DNA from 3 places in the Dongia sp. P2_B8 genome. Region 2 is predicted to be linked to each of the others. Evidence: riboswitches for the same ligand, from Rfam matches in the RefSeq annotation. Region 2 holds a riboswitch; each other region holds the start of a gene.

Region 1 (5,987 bases), 130 kb from region 2:
TATGTGCCCAAAGATAGCGACGCACGCGTGTCTTGCCCCAGAAGCGCCAGATGCTGAGGGTTATGAACATCAGCAGAATGTTCTTGATGAAAATCCAATAGAGTTGGCCAAGGCGCCCGTCATAGACGAAACGAGTCCGTACTTCCACGCCTGTGGCGCGGCCGAAAGAGGCTTGTGTCGTGCTCAGATCGTCGGTCAAGGTATCGTCCTCGCTTATATTGTCGGTTGATCAGAGAATGCCGGGATCGAGTGCTTCGAGCAAACCTTCGCTGGCTTTCGGCATGACATCGGTGGCCTGTTTGAGTGCGGCGGTATCAATGCTGCCGAAGATGCCGATATTGTTGGCCGTGAATTTGATCCAGCGATGAATGACCAGTGGCCAGGCGAGGCCCAACGATCCAACCAGCAGGATGACGGCCGAGCCCAGCTGCAAGGTCATGGCCAGCGGCGTGACAGCGCTGGTGAAGCTCAACTGACCAACGCGCAGGTCACCCATTTGCAGATGGTTGAAGAATTCCTGCTGCATGTTGGCGAAGTAGACGGCGAAGGTGATGGGCACGAGGATCAGGATCGTGACGCCCGCGCAGAGCAGGGTGAGGGCCTCCAGCATGGTCTGGTCCAGCGGCAGATGCGAGATCTTGTCGATCGCCGGATCAAGGCCCGACTGTGTCGCGCCGAGCAACGCGCTGCCCAGCATGAATGACCAGAAGCAGACGCTGCGGCCGCCGCCAAGGTAAGCGCGCATGTTGCCGAGCCGGCTTGCAGCAACGCGGCGGTCAAGACATGACATGCGCCACCATGGGACCAGGAGGCCGATGGCGGCAGCTGGGATAAAGAGCGCGCCGGTCTTGAAAGCGTAGGCCCAGGCGGAACCGTCCATGCCGCCGCGGATGCCGCACCAGGCCGTGCGGGTGAGGCGATAGCGTTGCGCAGCAAATTGTGCCGCGAGGTATAGCAGGCCGAAACTCGCGAGGCTCGCCACCCAAGCTGCGATGCCGATGGGCGTTTCCAGATCAAGAATCTCAGGCAGGAAATGGTTGACCGCCAGCAGGATCGCGACAAAGCCGATGGTTTTCAAAAAGCCGATCAGTAGTTCGCGGCCAGTGCCCAGATATTCCAGCCGTTCGCCCAGCACAGTCGTGTGTGACCAGAGGTACCGGCGAATCTCGGTCTTGCCCCAGAAGCGATAGAAGCCGAGGGTCAAGAGCGACAGGCCGAGATTGATATAAAAGAGCCGGGCGAGTTCGCTCAATGCTCCGTCATATTGCACGCGCTGGATGGCGGGCAGGCTGCTGACGTCGACACGGTGGGGCTTTGCAAGAATTGCCGGCGGTGAGGCTGCCACCCGCAAAGACGGATCGGCGGCAAACGACTGGTCGATAGGCAAATGATTTCCCCACTCATTGCATTGCAGCGAAAGATAGCAAAAGTAAGTTTGGTGCTCAAGTGTGCCAGTGATGAACAGGGATGAGCGGATTGTGCGCCCCCCGCTTGACAGGCGGGCCTCAGTCATGGCTTAACATCGGCCGACGCTCGGTAATATGGCCGGGCTCCGTGGTGATTTGTGCCGGATTGCGGCCACGTTAAATCAAACGCTAAAAGGTCCAGGACAGCGCCCAAGGGCGCCCGAGCCTCGGCCTTATCGGTCGGGGTTTTTTATTGCCCGCATGCCAGTGATGGTGCGCGGGCCAGTCCAGGACGAGGCGATCATGACGGTGACACGGAATATCAAGGCCAGTTGGAACGCGGCCACGAAGCTGGTGCATGCGGGCCAGACGCGCAGCCAGTTCAAGGAGACGTCGGAGACGATCTACATGACCTCCGGCTATGTCTATGAGACGGCGGAGGAGGCGGAGGCTGCTTTCGACAACAGTCAGCCGCGCTTTGTCTATTCGCGTTTCGGCAATCCCACCGTGGCGATGTTCGAGCAGCGCATGGCGGCGATCGAAGGCGCGGAAGCGGCGCGCGCCACCTCATCCGGCATGGCGGCGGTGTTCGCGTCGTTGGCCAGCCTGGTGAAGGCCGGCGACCGCATCGTGGCGTCTGATGCCTTGTTCGGCTCGTGCCAGTTCATTCTTGCCGAAATACTCCCGAAATGGGGCGTGGTGACCGAATTCGTCGATGGCCGCGATCTTGAGCAATGGAAACAGGCGCTGAGCAAGCCGACCAAGGCCGTGTTCCTTGAGACGCCAAGCAATCCGGGCCTGCGCCTCGTCGATCTGAAGGCGGTTGCCGACCTTGCGCACAAGGCCGGTGCCACTGTGGTGGTCGACAACGTGTTCGCCACACCCTTGCTGCAGCAGCCGCTGCAACTGGGTGCCGATGTCGTGGTCTATTCGGCGACCAAGCATATCGATGGGCAGGGGCGGTGCCTGGGCGGCATTGTGCTGGGCTCCGAGAAGTACATCAACGAGACGCTGCAGCCCTTCATCCGCCATACCGGGCCGAGCTTGAGCCCGATGAATGCCTGGATCCTGCTCAAGGGTCTGGAGACGCTGGACCTGCGCGTCGCCAAGCAGAGTGAGAGCTCGCTCAAGATCGCCCGGGCGCTCAAGGGCCATGGCAAGTTGGCGCAGGTGAACTATCCGACGCTCGAAGGGTTCCCGCAATATGAGCTCGCCAAGCGGCAGATGAGTGCTGGCGGCACGATGCTGTCGCTTAGCCTTGCCGGCGGGAAGGCTGCGGCGTTCAAATTCCTGAATGCGTTGGAGCTGGTGCTGATCTCCAACAATCTCGGTGATTCCAAATCGCTGGCGACGCATCCGGCGACCACCACGCATCAGCGGCTCACCGTGGAGCAGCGCGCGAAACAGGGGATCGACGAGGGGCTTATCCGCCTCTCCGTGGGGCTTGAGCATGCGGACGATCTTGCCGATGATGTGCTCAATGCGTTGAAGGCAGTGTAGAGCTTCTCCCTTTCCCTTCAGGGGGAGGGCCAGGGTGGGGGCCGGTTTCGGTCCCGTTCTGCCACAATTCTCGCCTATGCCCCCACCCTAACCCTCCCCTTGAAAGGAGAGGGGATTGGACGGAGATGTAATGATATCTGGCATCTTTCTCACCGGCCATTGCCTGTGCGGCGCCTTTCGGTATCGCATCGATCCTGCGGGCGCTGTCGTCGATTATTGTCATTGCAAGATGTGCCAGCGCTGGAGCGGGGCGCCGGTGACGGCCTGGGCACAGGTGCCGGTGCGGCAGTTTGAGATCCTGCACGGCACGGCCAGGGGCTTTCAATCATCGCCCCTTTATCAGCGGCATTTCTGCGTCGATTGCGGATCGTCTGTATACATGAGCGGCGGCGATACCATCGGTATCCTGCTGGGAACGCTGGACGATGCATCCGGCCTCATTCCGACCGGGCACGGCTGGACGTCCGATCGCGTGTCCTGGCTGAAGATCGATGACGGTCTACCGCACTGGGCGAAAGACGCGCCTCACGACCACCAATAGCCACGATCGCTAATAATATTACAAATAAATGCCGCCTTTCGGCCTGATCTTGCGCCTTCCCCCGAAATCCCTCTATATTGCGGCGCACAAAAGACCTGAACTGGGCGGGGAGCGGCATGAGCAAATCGGCGAACAAGGAACAGCCCTGGCTGTTTCGGACCTATTCGGGCCATTCCTCGGCCACGGCCTCCAACGAACTCTACCGCACCAACCTCAAGCGCGGGCAGACGGGGCTCAGCGTTGCCTTCGATCTGCCGACCCAGACCGGCTACGATTCCGACCACCCACTGGCCAAGGGTGAGGTCGGCAAGGTTGGTGTGCCGATCAGCCATCTTGGTGACATGGTGGCGCTGTTCGACGGCCTGCCCTTGGCCGAGATGAACACCTCGATGACCATCAACGCGACCGCCCCCTGGCTGCTGGCGCTGTATATCGCGGCGGCCGAAAAGCAGGGGACAGCGCGCGGCGTGCTGCAGGGGACGGTGCAGAACGACATCATCAAAGAATATCTCTCGCGCGGGACCTATATCTTCCCGCCGGAACCCTCGCTGCGGCTGATCACGGATGTCATCAGCTTCACCTATCGCGAGGTGCCGAAATGGAATCCCACCAATGTCTGTTCCTATCATCTGCAGGAAGCCGGGGCGACGCCGGTGCAGGAGCTGGCCTATGCACTAGCGACGGCGGTTGCCGTTCTCGATCATGTGAAAGCGAGCGGGCAGGTGCCGGCAGCAGATTTCCCGCAAGTGGTGGGGCGCATTAGCTTCTTCGTCAATGCAGGCCTCAGGTTCATCACCGAGATCTGCAAGATGCGCGCCTTCACGGAGTTATGGGACGAGATCTGCCGCGAGCGTTATGGCGTTGCGGACGCAAAGCTCAGGCGCTTCCGCTATGGCGTGCAGGTGAACAGTCTCGGCCTCACCGAGCAGCAGCCGGAGAATAATGTCTATCGCATTCTCCTGGAGATGCTGGCTGTGACGCTCTCCAAAAATGCGCGCGCCCGCGCCGTGCAATTGCCGGCCTGGAACGAGGCCTTGGGCCTGCCGCGGCCGTGGGATCAGCAATGGTCGCTGCGGCTGCAGCAGATCGTGGCTTATGAGACGGATCTCCTTGAATTCGGCGACATCTTCGATGGATCGGTCGAGATCACGCGCAAGGTGGACGCGCTGAAGAAGGAAGCGCTGGAAGAATTGGCGCGCATCGATGCCATGGGTGGCGCGGTCGCTGCCGTGGAATCGAGCTATATGAAACAGCGCCTGGTGGAATCGAATGCGCGCCGTTTAGGCGCCATCGAGACCGGCGATCAGGTGGTGGTCGGTGTCAACCGCTATACCGAGAGTGCCCCATCGCCCTTGTTGACCGGCAGCGACGGCGGATTCCTGGCCATCGACGACAAGGCGGAAGCCGAACAGGTGACGGCACTCAAGGCTTGGCGCGCTGCGCGTGACAATGCGGCGGCGGCAAAGGCGGTGGCGGTGCTTGAGGCCGATGCGCGGTCGGGGCGCAATATCATGGAGGCGTCGATCGCCTGTGCCCATGCCGGCTGCACGACCGGCGAATGGGGCGAGGCACTGCGCCGCGTGTTCGGCGAGTTCCGGGCGCCGACTGGGGTGGCGCGGGCCAGCATCAACCAGGACAGCGTCGCCATCGAGAATGTGCGCAAACAGGTCGATGCGGCGAGCAAGCGATTGGGCCGGCGCATCAAGATCCTGGTCGGCAAGCCCGGCCTCGACGGCCACTCCAACGGTGCCGAGCAGATTGCAGTGCGGGCGCGCGATGCCGGCATGGAGGTGGTTTATGAAGGCATCCGCCTGACCCCGGCACAAATTGTCAATGCGGCGCTCGAGGAAAGTGTCCATGTGGTGGGACTTTCGATCCTCTCCGGCTCGCATATCGCCCTGGTTGGCGAGGTGATGGAGCGGATGCGGACGCTGGGTCTTACTGATGTGCCGGTGGTGGTGGGCGGCATCATTCCGCCGGAGGATGCAAAAAGGCTGCTGGAATTCGGCGTGGCGCGGGTCTATACGCCCAAGGACTACGATCTCAACGCCATCATGGCGGGGATCGTTTCCCTTCTAGACCAGCAATCGCAGGCGGCATGACGGAACATTCATTCGGGGCGGCGTTCCAGGCGGAATTCGAAGAACTGTTGGCCTGGCGCCGTGACGTGCGCCATTTCAAGACCGATCCGGTGCCGGCCGATCAGGTCGACCATCTGCTCGACCTCACCAGCCTGTCGCCGTCGGTCGGCAACGCCCAGCCCTGGCGCTTCGTCAGCGTCGATGACGTGGCGCGGCGGGCAGCGATCATCGCCAATTTCCAGCAAGCCAATGAAGCCGCCTTGTCGTGCTATGACGGCGAGCGCGCCGAGCTCTATGCGCGGTTGAAGCTGGCGGGCCTTCGGGAAGCGCCACGCCATTTTGCCGTCTTTTGCGACGAGGCGACGGCGCAAGGGGCCGGTCTCGGACGCCTCACCATGCCGGAGACGTTGCGCTATTCGGCAGTGCTGGCCATTCATACACTGTGGCTGGCGGCACGCT
Region 2 (5,987 bases):
ACCATCTTCTTGACGTTGTAGGAGACGTTCGAACCGAGGTAATAGCCCCGGTTCGTGAGTTCGCCAACCGACAGCACGTCGCTGCCGATGTTGAACAAGATCATCGCCTGAACGTTGTTGAGATCCCGGATGCCCTGCCGATCAAGATCGGCCTTGATCACTTCAAGGCATTCGCGATGCAAGCGCTCAACCAGCGCAATAGTTTCCAAATAGGCTTTTTTCACCGCTAATCCCCAATAGCGCAGAATCACGCCAAAAACGGTCGCGATTCGGTCTCAAGCTAGCTGCCCATCGTAAAGCAATGGTTAATCCCGCGCCAGTCCGCTAAACGGCCGATCCGGCATTTTCCCGGCGGTCCGGGCATTTAGCCACGCCCGGGCCAGCTTTTAATGGGCCTGTACCGCCCAATCCTTGACCCCCGGGACCGGGGCAAAGCAGGCCTCGACCATCGCCGGGGTGACGGAAGCAAGGTCCGCCGGCCGCCATTTGGGGGCATGGTCCTTGTCGATCAGCTGGGCACGGACGCCCTCGAAAAAGTCATGGCCGGCCATGAAATGCTGGGACAGCCGGAACTCGGTCTTGAGCACGTCAGCAAGCTTCTGGCCGCGCGCCCGGGTCAGATGGGCGAACGTCACCCGAAGGCTCATCGGCGAGAAGCTGCCCAGCGCCTTCAGTGTTTCCACCGCCCAGCTATCGCGCCGTGCGGCGAGCACGGTCATGATTTCATCAAGCGTGTTCAGGCTGAAGACACGCTCAATGTCGGGCAGCATCTGCTCGATCCCCGCGGTATCGACCCGCAGATTGAGCGCATCCAGCGTATCGATGCCGATTTCAGCCACACGCGCACTGGCCACGAAATGCCGGGCAAGGCCGATGCGGACGATTCCAGGCCCGCGCAGTGCCAGGCCGACCAGGCCCAGCGCCAATCCCAGCGCCGGGGTGCAGCGATTGAGGAAATGCCCGGCACCCACATCCGGAAACAGGCCAATGCGGCATTCCGGCATGGCAAAGACGGTTTTGTGGGTCACCACGGGATGCGAGCAGTTGAAGGCAATCCCTGCCCCGCCGCCCATGACGACGCCATCCATCACCGCGATGATCGGCTTGGCATACGTCGCCAGGCGGTGGTTGAGTGTGTATTCGCGGCGGTAGAAATCCTCGAGCATCCCGAGATCACCGCGCTGCTTGGCTGCATGCACGGCCTTGATATCGCCACCCGCACAGAACGCCTTGTCGCCGGCGCCGGTGATGATGATGGCCTTGATATCTACGCGCATTTCCCAGGCCGCCAGCTGGGCGGCGATGGCGTCGATCATGTCGAGCGTCAGCGCGTTCATCGCCTGGGGGCGGTTGAGCACGATCCGGCCATGGCCATTCTCGATGGAAAACAGGACGTCTTGAAATTCGCTCATGATCCGGCCGGCTGCTGGGGAAAGGGGCGGGACTCATCGGCCATGTGAGCCGCCTCGTCAAGCCAACTTGACAACCCACCCCACCCCGGATCATTCTCCGGCCGCGCCGATTTGAAGCTCAGCTTGCGGGCGCGTTATAAATGCAGCTAAAGCGCGGTTTCGGCATGAAACCTGTGTTTTGGCTGCCCGCCCGTCCCTGACGCGGCGGGTTTTGTCGTTTTGGCCCGGTCCACCAGCAACGGACCCGCGGGATTTGAGGGGCAGCTTGCACCGCGTCACCAAGAGCTAAAGCGCTGTATTGCCTTGGCCCCGGGCGGATCTACTGCCTTGAGGAGGCTTTTGCGATGACCACCCCGACCGACACCACGATTCCCCAGCTGCAGGACGAAATCCGGCGCAGCCCACATTGCGCCCAGGTCACCCTGAAAGCGCGCGCCGGTGCAGAGGTCGACCATGCCAGGCGGCCGGAACTCGACCATGTGCAACGGGTCCTGGAAGCCCTGGCAGGCAGCCTTGCCGCCAGCTACCGCCGGTTTGCCGCCGCCCTGGACATCCCGCTCAATAATGTTGAAATCCGCATCGAAGCGGGCTTGGATCTCAATGGCATCGCCGCAGCGGCCGAGGGTGTGCGACCCGGCCCAAGCAATGTCCGCGCAGAGGCGCGATTGTCCAGCCCGGCAGATATCTACGCTTTGGAGCGCCTGCGCATCACAGTCGAACGGCATGATCCCGTGTTGGATCTGCTCAGAAACGTCACGCCCACCCGGCTTGAGATTTCCATAAATTTACGGGACAATAATTCACTAGCTGCCTGACAAGTCACACATCGGAGACGTGAAATGACCATTAGCAAACATCCCGAAACGATCGTGCTCCACGCTGGCCACCGCCGCGACAGCGCCACCAATGCGGTGGCTGTGCCGATCTACCAGACGACGTCCTATCAGTTCGATGATTCAGCGCATGCAGCCGACCTCTTTGGCCTGAAGCGCTTTGGCAACATCTATACCCGCATCATGAACCCGACCACCGCGGTGCTCGAAGAGCGCCTGGCGGCACTCGAAGGTGGCGTGGCGGCACTTGCGGTCTCCTCAGGCCAGGCGGCCTCGGCCTTTGCGATCCAGAACATCGCCAAGGTCGGCGACAATATCGTCTCCTCGACCGATCTTTATGGCGGTACCTGGAATCTCTTTGCCAACACGCTGAAGGACCAGGGCATCGAAGTCCGCTTCGTCGATCCCAAAGACCCGGAAGCCTTCGCCAAGGCCACCGACGCCAAGACCCGCGCCTATTACGCCGAGACCCTGCCCAACCCGAAGCTGCGCGTCTTCCCGATCAAGGAGGTAGCCGATATCGGCCGCAAACTCGGCGTGCCGCTGATCATGGATAATACGGCAGCGCCGATCCTCTGCCGGCCGTTCGATCATGGTGCTGCGATCGTTGTCTATTCGACCACGAAATATATCGGCGGCCACGGCACCTCGATCGGCGGTGCGATCGTCGATGGCGGCAATTTCGATTGGGAGGCCAATGCCGCACGCTTCCCCGGCCTCAACCAGCCGGACCCATCCTATCATGGTGCCGTCTGGACTCAGGCTGTGAAGCCGCTCGGCCCTATCGCCTATATCATCAAGGCGCGTGTCACCCTGCTGCGCGATCTTGGCTCGGCGATGAGCCCCTTCAACGCCTTCCTGTTCATCCAGGGTCTGGAAACGCTGCCGCTGCGCATGCGCGAGCATGTGAAGAACACGCAGGCCGTGGCCGATTATCTCAACGGCCATCCGGCGGTGACCAAGGTCATCCATCCCAGCCGCGCCACCGGCGAAGACAAGCGCCGGGCCGATGCCTATTTGAAAGGCGGCTATGGCGGGCTCGTCGGGTTCGAGATCAAGGGCGGCCTCGATGCCGGCCGTCGCTTCATCGATTCACTGAAGCTGCTCTATCACGTCGCCAATATCGGCGATGCGCGGAGCCTTGCCATCCATCCGGCCTCGACCACGCACTCGCAGCTCAATCCCGACGAGCAGATCGCCAGCGGCGTCTCGGACAGCTATGTGCGCCTCGCCATCGGCATTGAGCATATCGACGACATTCTGGCCGATATTACCCAGGCCCTGGATGCAGCAAGCGGCACCGCAAAGGCCGCGGAGTAAGACTCCACCCATATCCCCGGGCTGGCTGCCACCGGCCCGGGGATAGCTGGGGATGTTGGTGCAAAAGGGCGGTTTCTGCCCCGATTCGCGCGATTAGACTCGCTAGTTGGGTGCATTGCAGCGTATATGCGCGATCAACCTTGAAAGGTGCGATCATGCGTTACGATATCTATCGGCGCGATAATTTGATGCTGGTGTTCGAATCCGGCAAGCCACCCTCAGACATGAACCTCAGCGGCTGGAAAAGGCTGCATATGGGGGTAAATACTCAGGTCCTGGCCCACAGCACCAAGCCCATCAGCCAGATCGACCGGGAAATCACCCAGAACGGCATGACGACAGTGGCCGTCAAGCATGTCGCCAGGCCAATGTAATAGGGCCAATGTGATGGCGCCGGTCTGAAACCCGGGCTTGATCCCGTAAGGAACGAACATGCTGTACGACATCTATCGGCGAAACGCCGAATACATGGTTTTCCCGACCCAGGCCCAGCCTGCCAGCTTCGACGCCAAGAAGGATAAGTGGAAGCTGCAGCAACAGGGCGCCCCGGAACGGCTGATCGTTTCGCTGGGCAAGCCCTTGGCCCAGATCCAGGCCGACATTGCCAAAACCGGCTTCTCGCAGATCAGGGACCGCCTGCAGCGCGCGTAAGCGGTCCGCCGGCTGCGGCGTGTCGTCCATTGCGCTGAGGGCTGCGCCGTTGTATCCGACGGTATCCCCATAGCGACCGAGCAGCCGCCAGATGACTGAGCACAGCCACGACAGCCACGCCAAGCGCCAGCCCTTCGGCCAGTTCCCGCGCATCCGGATGCGCCGCAACCGGCAGGAGGATTGGTCGCGCAGGCTGGTCGCGGAAAATGCCCTCACTGCCAACGATCTCATCTGGCCGGTCTTCGTCAAGGAAGGCGGCCCGGCCCGCGAAGCTGTCCCCTCCATGCCCGGAGTCGACCGGCTGACCATCCCAGCCCTGCTGAAAGCCGCCGAGAAGGCAGCGAAGCTCGGCATTCCGGTCATGGCCCTCTTTCCCGTCGTTCCGAAAGACAAAAAGACGCCAGGAGCCGAGGAAGCCTATCGCGCCGACAATCTGTGCAACCGGGCGGTGGCCGCTCTCAAGAAGGCAGTGCCGGAGGTCGGGATCCTCTGCGACGTCGCCCTCGATCCCTATACCGACCATGGCCATGACGGGCTGATGAAGGGCGGCGAGATCCTCAACGATGAAACGATTGACGTGCTCATCCGCCAAAGCATCGCGCAGGCCGAAGCCGGCGTCGATATCGTGGGCCCCTCCGACATGATGGATGGCCGCATTGGCCGCGTGCGCGATGCGCTCGACGCCGCGGGCTTCCAGCGTGTGAAGATCATGTCCTATGCCGCCAAATATGCCAGCGGCTTCTATGGCCCGTTCCGCGACGCGGTCGGTTCGAAATCGTCACTCGGCAAAGGCGACAAGCGAACCTACCAGATGGACAGCGCCAATGGCGACGAGGCGCTGCGTGAATGCGCGCTCGATGTCGCCGAGGGCGCCGACATGCTGATGGTGAAACCCGGCCTGCCCTATCTCGACATCATCTGGCGCGTAAAGGAGGCCTTCAAGATGCCGACCTTCGCCTACCAGGTGTCCGGCGAATATTCGATGATCAAGGCCGCGGCACAGAATGGCTGGCTCGACAATGACCGTGTCGTCCTCGAGAGCCTGCTCTGCTTCAAGCGCGCTGGCGCCGACGGCATCCTCACCTATTCCGCCATCGAGATGGCGGAGCGGTTGGCAAAGAGTTGAACGTATCCCATTTCGTCATCCCCGGGCTTGAGGGGATGACGAGATAGAGGGTGCCCTACAACCCGTTCAGCTCGCCCGGCAACAGCTTCAGCAGTTCCGCCTTCGCGCGCATGCCGGCAAAAGTCTCTTGCTTCTTCTGATCTTCGATGAGGTGCACGAAGATGATCTTGCGTGCACCCTTCTCCGCCCAGCCGACATACCAGCCAAGTTGGCGCTTCTGCTGATCCGCCGTGCCATCGGCATTGGTCAGAAAACTGGTTCCGGTCTTGCCGGAGACGATCCAGCCATTCGCCAATGTGGTTTTGGGCATGGCCTCATAGGTCATGTCATAGGCCTTATCCGACACGCCCAATTTGCGATTGAGCAGTTTATCGAGAAACTGCGCCTGCTCGAGCGGCGAGATTTTCAAGGATGATCTCAGCCACGCATTGGTGAGTCCATTACTCTTACCGGGATCACCAATGAGATCCTTATTGCCGTAATCGAAAGCGTCGACATAGCTCTGGAAGCGCGCCACCCCCAGCTTCTTGGTCAGTTCCTGGCTATACCAGACCACGGACTTGTCGAGCCAGTAACGTGGCGTGACGGTCGTTTTCCAATTCTCCATCCAATCCGCATAACCCTGCTTAAACGGCCAGGCCGGGT
Region 3 (5,987 bases), 910 kb from region 2:
CTCGTCAATCGCATGGGCGCCACCTTCGTTCATGTGACCAAGGAGAAGACCGGCCAGAGCGCCTCCGCCATCGCCCGCGCCTATGCCATCACCCGCGGTGCTTTCAAGCTGCGGGATCTGTGGTCGGGTATCCAGGCGCTCGACAACAAAGTCTCGGCCAGCATCCAGACCTCGATGCTGATCGAGATCAACCGGCTTGCCGAAGCTGCGACCCTGTGGTTCCTCCGCAACGGCCAGCATCCGCTCGACATCGCCGCCAACATCGCTGCGACCGAACCCGGCATCATTGCCATCGAAGCGGCCTTGGGCACGATCCTCTCGCCGGCCGATCAGGCCGCCAACACCAAGCGTTATGGCGCCCTTATGTCGGGTGGCGTGCCGGACCGGCTGGCACGGCGCATTTCGCAATTGGCCAGCATCGGCACGACGCTTGATGTGGTGCGCATTGCCGCCCAGACCAAGATCAAGGTCGAGGATGTGGCCGCCACCTATTTTGCCATCGGCGACCAGTTCAACATCGACTGGCTGCGGACAGGGGCGAAGGGATTGATCGGCGACAGCCATTGGCAGCGCCTCGCGGTGTTTGCCATCGTCGACGATCTCAACACCCATCAGCGTGATCTGACGGTTGCGGTCCTCGCCAACGATCTGGGGCTCACCGGTGAAAAGGCGATCGACGGCTGGAAAGCCGGCCGCACCGCCGCCCTGCCACGCGCCGAGGCCCTGTTCACCGATCTGCGCCAGGTCGGCAAACTGGAGCTCGCCATGCTGGCGGTCGCCAACCGCGCGCTTCGGAGCCTGCTGGATTAAAGCGAAACGCCCCTCACCCCAACCCCTCTCCCCGTAAGAACGGGGAGAGGGGCTTTATACCGAGCTTGCTCGAAACTCCCTCGCCCCGCTTGCGGGGAGAGGGTCGGGGTGAGGGGACTTTCGTTCCCTAAACCTTCGCCGAACTGAAGATGAGCCGCAGCCCCAGCCCTGCCATCACGGCCCCGGCGATGCGGTCGATCCAGCCCTTGGCGCGAAGATAGGCCGCACGCGGTTTGGCCGTCGAGAAGGCGAGTGCCACGGCCGAATACCAGCCGCCTTCCACCAGGAACAGCAGGCCCGGCAGCAGGATCATCGTGCCGGTCGAGGGATTGGACGGCAGCAAGGCTGCAAAGACGCTGCTGTAGAAAATCACGGTCTTCGGGTTGCTGAGCTGCGTCGCCAGCGCCAGCAGGAAAGTGCGGAATACGCCGCTCCGCGATGGATCTGCCATCGCCGCCTGCAAGGGCTGCCTGGCGCCCCGCCACAGCTGGTAGCCGAGATAGACGAGATAGGCGCCACCACCGATCTTGAATCCCATATAGAGCCATTCGACCTGCATGAAGAGCGCCTGCAAGCCGATGACGGCAAGTGTTGCCAGGATCATTCCGCCCAACCCCATGCCGAGTGCCGATGCCAGCCCATGGTGCCGCGATTGCGAAAGAGAAATGCGTGCCACCAGCAGAAAACTGGGACCGCCCGGGGATGACGAACTTGAGAATACCCTGCCAACACCATCTGCGGCCAACTAAACAAAGCCGTCATCCCCGGGCTTGACCCGGGGATCCACTCTTGCAACAGCCTGACTGACCCGCCCCGCTTCCTTGGCAAAAACATGCCGGCTCGCCTGGCAAATTCACCCTCGTTATGCGGCAAAACGCCCCACAACATGCGTGAAACGCTACCCTGGGCGGCCGTCAAAGCCTGATAAATCGTATTGTAGCTTGGGTGCCGCATCGGTTAAATAGAAGCATTCCGTGGTGATTTGGCCGGCCGGCTTGCAGCCACGTAAAAAAACTCGCTAAAGGGCCGCCCGAGATTTTCAAAAGTGGAATCTCAAGGCTGCGGACCCAGGGCGAGCCATTTGCCGATTTTTGGGTGACCGCACATGCCGATCAAGATTGCCGACAAGCTCCCTGCCTTCCAGGCCCTCCAGAACGAGGGCGTGCGCGTGATGACCGAGACAGCGGCAATCCGCCAGGACATCCGCCCGCTGCAGATCGGCCTGCTCAACCTGATGCCGAACAAGATCAAGACCGAGTTGCAGATCGCGCGCCTGCTCGGCGCCACCCCCCTGCAGATCGATCTCTCCTTGATCCGCATCGGCAACCATGCCGCCAAGAACACGGCGGAAGACCATCTGCGGACTTTCTATCAGACCTGGGAGAATGCGCGGCATCGCAAATTCGACGGCTTCATCATCACCGGCACGCCGGTCGAGACGATCCCCTACGAAGACGTGACCTATTGGCCGGAGATGCAGCAGATCTTCGACTGGACCACGACCAACGCGCATTCGACGATCAATGTTTGCTGGGGTGCCATGGCGGCACTTTACCATTTCCACGGCGTACCGAAGCATCAGTTGCCGGAAAAGGCGTTCGGTGTCTATCGCCAGAAGATCATGAAGCCGTCGTCACCCTTCCTGATCGGATTCTCGGATGATTTCGTGATACCGATCTCGCGCTGGGCCGAAATCAGAACCGCCGACGTGGCGGCGTGCCCGGATGTCGACGTGCTGGCCTATTCCGACGAGAAAGGTGTCTGCATCGCCCAGAGTCGCGGCGCGCGCCGTCTCCACGTGCTCGATCACATGGAATATGATGCGACCTCCCTCGGCGATGAATATGCGCGCGACATCAACGCCAATGTCCCGATCAAGCTGCCGCACGACTATTTCCCTGCCGATGATGCCGCACGGCCGCCGCTTAACCGCTGGCGCCCGCATGCGCATCTCTTCTTCTCGAACTGGATCAACGAGATCTATCAGACGACACCCTTCGAGATCGAGAAGGTCGGCCAGTAAGGGGCCGCAGCGGTGGCGGAGCCACCACCGGCCCGGCGGCAGCGCTGGAAACCCGGGAAGGAACCATGGCCGGAAGATTGAAATCTGTCCGCCAATCTTCCAAAATCCGGCTCTTGGGGGCTCGGATTTCCCGCCTGACAGCGCCCCTCCAGGCTCCAGGGCAGGAAACCCAGCACAGGGGCCCCTGGCAATGGCTTCTTTCAAGGTTTTCTTTGCTTTTCGGGCGCTTGGCGGCTATCACTTGGCCGCGGCCGGGCCCCGTCTGAATGACCGTTGGCTAGGCCGTTTCTCAGTTCTTGGAAACAATTTGGGCCTTGGAAGTGGTTTAGGGGTATGCAGGGGTCGGATGGCATCGGGGATGAGCTGGTCCAGCTGCGGCATAAGATCGATGCGATCGACAGCCAGCTGCACGATCTGCTCATGCAGCGGACGGAACTGGCCGTTGCGGTGGGCGCCACCAAGGCAGCGCGCCAGCCGCTGACCGGCGAATCGCCCGCGGAAGGCGCCAAGTTCATGCGCCCGGCCCGCGAGGCCAAGATCCTGCGCCGCCTCATTGCGCGCCACAAAGGCAAGCTGCCCAAGGCCGTCATCGTGCGCATGTGGCGCGAAATGATCTCCGCCCTCCTCCAGGTCGAAGGCCCTTTTGTGGTCGCGGTCTATGCCCCGCAGGCCCATCCCGGTTTCTGGGACCTGGCGCGCGATCATTATGGCAGCCAGGTCAAGCTCCTCACCTTCAGCCGCGTCGACCGCGCCTTGAGCGCCGTCATGGACGGATCCGCCACGGTCGCTGTCCTGCCCTTCCCGCGCGAGGATGACAACGACCCCTGGTGGCGGCGCCTGATGGGCTCGGCCCAGCTGCCCCATGTCGTGGCCCGCTTGCCCTTTGGCGATCCCGGCAACCAGCGCAACCCGGATCTCCAGGCCCTCGTCGTCGGCCGCTCGCCCACCGAACCCACCGACCGCGACCATTCATTGATCGTGCTTGAAGCCCCGGAACCGGTCAGCCGCTCCAGCCTGCGCCAGGCCCTGGCCGGTGTCGGGCTTGAGACCAGCTTCATCCATGGCGGGCGCGATCAACTGGGCCGCGATCAGCTGGGCCCGGACCTCAACCTCATCGAGGTTGCGGGCTATGTGGCCGAGGCCGATCCGCGCCTGACCCTGGTCGCCAGCGGCCTCGGCAAGGATGCCAAGCTGCACACGATCGGCTCCTATGCCGAACCCCTGACCAAGGCCGAGCTCAGCGACGAACCGAGCGGCCACTAACACAGACGCAACGCGCCTTGGAGCCCAGATCATGACCTTGACCGTTCGCCCCGGAATTCTCGACATCGCCGCCTATGTGCCGGGCGAGCATGATCTGCCGGGATCGGGGCCGATCTACAAGATGTCGTCGAACGAGAGCGCCCTGGGCGCCAGCCGCCTCGCCATGGAAGCCTATGCCAAGGGCGCCATGGAGATGCACCGCTATCCGGACGGCGCCAGCATGGCGCTCCGCACGGCCCTGGCGGCGCAAGTGGGCGGCAAGCCGGAAGAGATCATCTGCGGCACCGGCTCCGACGATATTCTGGTGCTGCTGACCCGCGCCTATGCGGGTCCTGGCGACGAGGTTCTCTATTCGCGCCACGGCTTCCTCATCTATCCGATCGCTGCGCAATCGGTGGGTGCGATCCCCGTCGCGGCACCGGAGAAGAACCTCACCACCGATGTCGATGCGCTGTTGGCGGCCGTGACGCCCAAGACCAGGATCTGCTTCGTCGCCAACCCGAACAACCCGACCGGCAGCTATATCCCGGCTGCCGAGATGAAGCGGCTGCGCGATGGGCTGCCGGAGAATGTGCTCCTCGTCATCGACGCGGCCTACGCCGAATATGTCGACAAGCCGGACTACAGCAACGGTGCCGAGCTGGTGAAGACACATGACAATGTCCTCATGTCCTGCACCTTCTCCAAGATCTACGGCCTGGCGGCACTCCGCCTCGGCTGGGCCTATGGCAACAAAAGCATCATGGACGTGCTGCACCGTATCCGCGGCGTGTTCAACGTGCCGGCGCCCGCGCAATTGGCCGGCATCGCGGGCCTTGCCGACACCGACCATGTCGCACGGTCGAAGGCGCACAACGATTATTGGCTGCCCTGGTTCGTAAACGAGGTGAAGCGCATCGGCCTTCACCCCTATCCCAGCGTCGGCAACTTCCTGCTGGTGCGCTTCCCCTCCGATCCCAAGCTCAATGCCGATGCAGCCGAGAAATTCCTGAAATCCCGCCGCATCCTGGTGCGCAAGATGGGCGCCTATGGCCTGCCCGACTGCCTGCGCATCACCATCGCCGAGGAAGCCGCCGTGAAGGCCTGCGCCATTGCGCTGGGTGACTTTGTCCAGGCGGCGGCCACACAATGACCAAGCAACCTCTCTTTGGGCGCGTCGCCCTCATCGGCATCGGCCTCATCGGCTCGTCCCTGGCCCGCGCCATCGCCGCCGCCGATCTTGCCGGCGAGATTTCGATCTTTGATGCCTCGGCCGAAGCCCGCGACGCCGCCCGCGAGCTGAAGCTCGGCCTGGTGTCGGATGATGTTGCGAGCGCGGTCAGAGGCGCCGACCTCGTCATCCTGGCGACACCGATCGGCACCTATGCCGATTTGGGTGCCGCCATTGCCCCTCATCTGAAGTCGGGCGCCATCCTCAGCGATGTGGGTTCGGTCAAGCAGGCGGTGATCCGCGATCTCGGCCCCCATGTGCCGGAAGGTGTGCATTTCATCCCCGGGCACCCGATTGCCGGCACCGAACATTCGGGCCCTCGCGCCGGGTTTGCCGAACTCTTCAAGGGTCGCTGGTGCATCATCACGCCATTGCCAGGTGCTGACACTGCGGCCGTCGATCGCTTGCACAAATTATGGTCCGGCATCGGCAGCATGGTTGAGAGCATGGAGCCCGGCCATCACGACCAGGTGCTGGCCATCACCTCGCACTTGCCCCACCTCATCGCCTATACCATCGTCGACACGGCGACCAATCTCGAGGAATCGACGCAGTCGGAAGTGATCAAATTCTCGGCCTCCGGTTTCCGCGACTTCACGCGTATTGCGGCCTCCGACCCCACCATGTGGCGCGACGTCTTCTTGAACAACCGCGAAGCGGTCCTGGAAATCCTCGGGCGCT

What was found. A riboswitch is a leader RNA that binds a small molecule or an ion and turns the genes downstream of it on or off. The one in region 2 is predicted to bind S-adenosylmethionine.
Region 1: it holds a riboswitch for S-adenosylmethionine, as region 2 does, so the genes downstream of both, metZ (O-succinylhomoserine sulfhydrylase) here and AC1DWZ_RS13785 (OsmC family protein) in region 2, are expected to answer to the same signal.
Region 3: it holds a riboswitch for S-adenosylmethionine, as region 2 does, so the genes downstream of both, AC1DWZ_RS09635 (homoserine O-succinyltransferase) here and AC1DWZ_RS13785 (OsmC family protein) in region 2, are expected to answer to the same signal.

Annotation. Positions count from the first base shown of each region.
Region 1 covers NZ_JBFUDM010000003.1:1,201,724-1,207,710, forward strand. The annotation lists gene AC1DWZ_RS13185 (YjgN family protein) at 1-199, opposite strand, end outside; gene AC1DWZ_RS13190 (YjgN family protein) at 230-1,387, opposite strand; SAM riboswitch at 1,545-1,619, shown strand; gene metZ (O-succinylhomoserine sulfhydrylase) at 1,710-2,906, shown strand; gene AC1DWZ_RS13200 (GFA family protein) at 3,037-3,447, shown strand; gene AC1DWZ_RS13205 (methylmalonyl-CoA mutase family protein) at 3,564-5,549, shown strand; gene bluB (5,6-dimethylbenzimidazole synthase) at 5,546-5,987, shown strand, end outside.
Region 2 covers NZ_JBFUDM010000003.1:1,334,187-1,340,173, reverse strand. The annotation lists gene AC1DWZ_RS13795 (MarR family winged helix-turn-helix transcriptional regulator) at 1-224, opposite strand, end outside; gene AC1DWZ_RS13790 (enoyl-CoA hydratase/isomerase family protein) at 387-1,412, opposite strand; SAM riboswitch at 1,506-1,581, shown strand; gene AC1DWZ_RS13785 (OsmC family protein) at 1,757-2,227, shown strand; gene AC1DWZ_RS13780 (O-acetylhomoserine aminocarboxypropyltransferase/cysteine synthase family protein) at 2,252-3,565, shown strand; gene AC1DWZ_RS13775 (hypothetical protein) at 3,721-3,939, shown strand; gene AC1DWZ_RS13770 (hypothetical protein) at 3,998-4,216, shown strand; gene hemB (porphobilinogen synthase) at 4,308-5,342, shown strand; gene blaOXA (class D beta-lactamase) at 5,398-5,987, opposite strand, start outside.
Region 3 covers NZ_JBFUDM010000003.1:427,113-433,099, reverse strand. The annotation lists gene AC1DWZ_RS09645 (NAD-glutamate dehydrogenase) at 1-810, shown strand, start outside; gene AC1DWZ_RS09640 (LysE family translocator) at 938-1,555, opposite strand; SAM riboswitch at 1,775-1,852, shown strand; gene AC1DWZ_RS09635 (homoserine O-succinyltransferase) at 1,916-2,833, shown strand; gene pheA (chorismate mutase) at 3,167-4,096, shown strand; gene AC1DWZ_RS09625 (pyridoxal phosphate-dependent aminotransferase) at 4,128-5,228, shown strand; gene AC1DWZ_RS09620 (prephenate/arogenate dehydrogenase family protein) at 5,225-5,987, shown strand, end outside.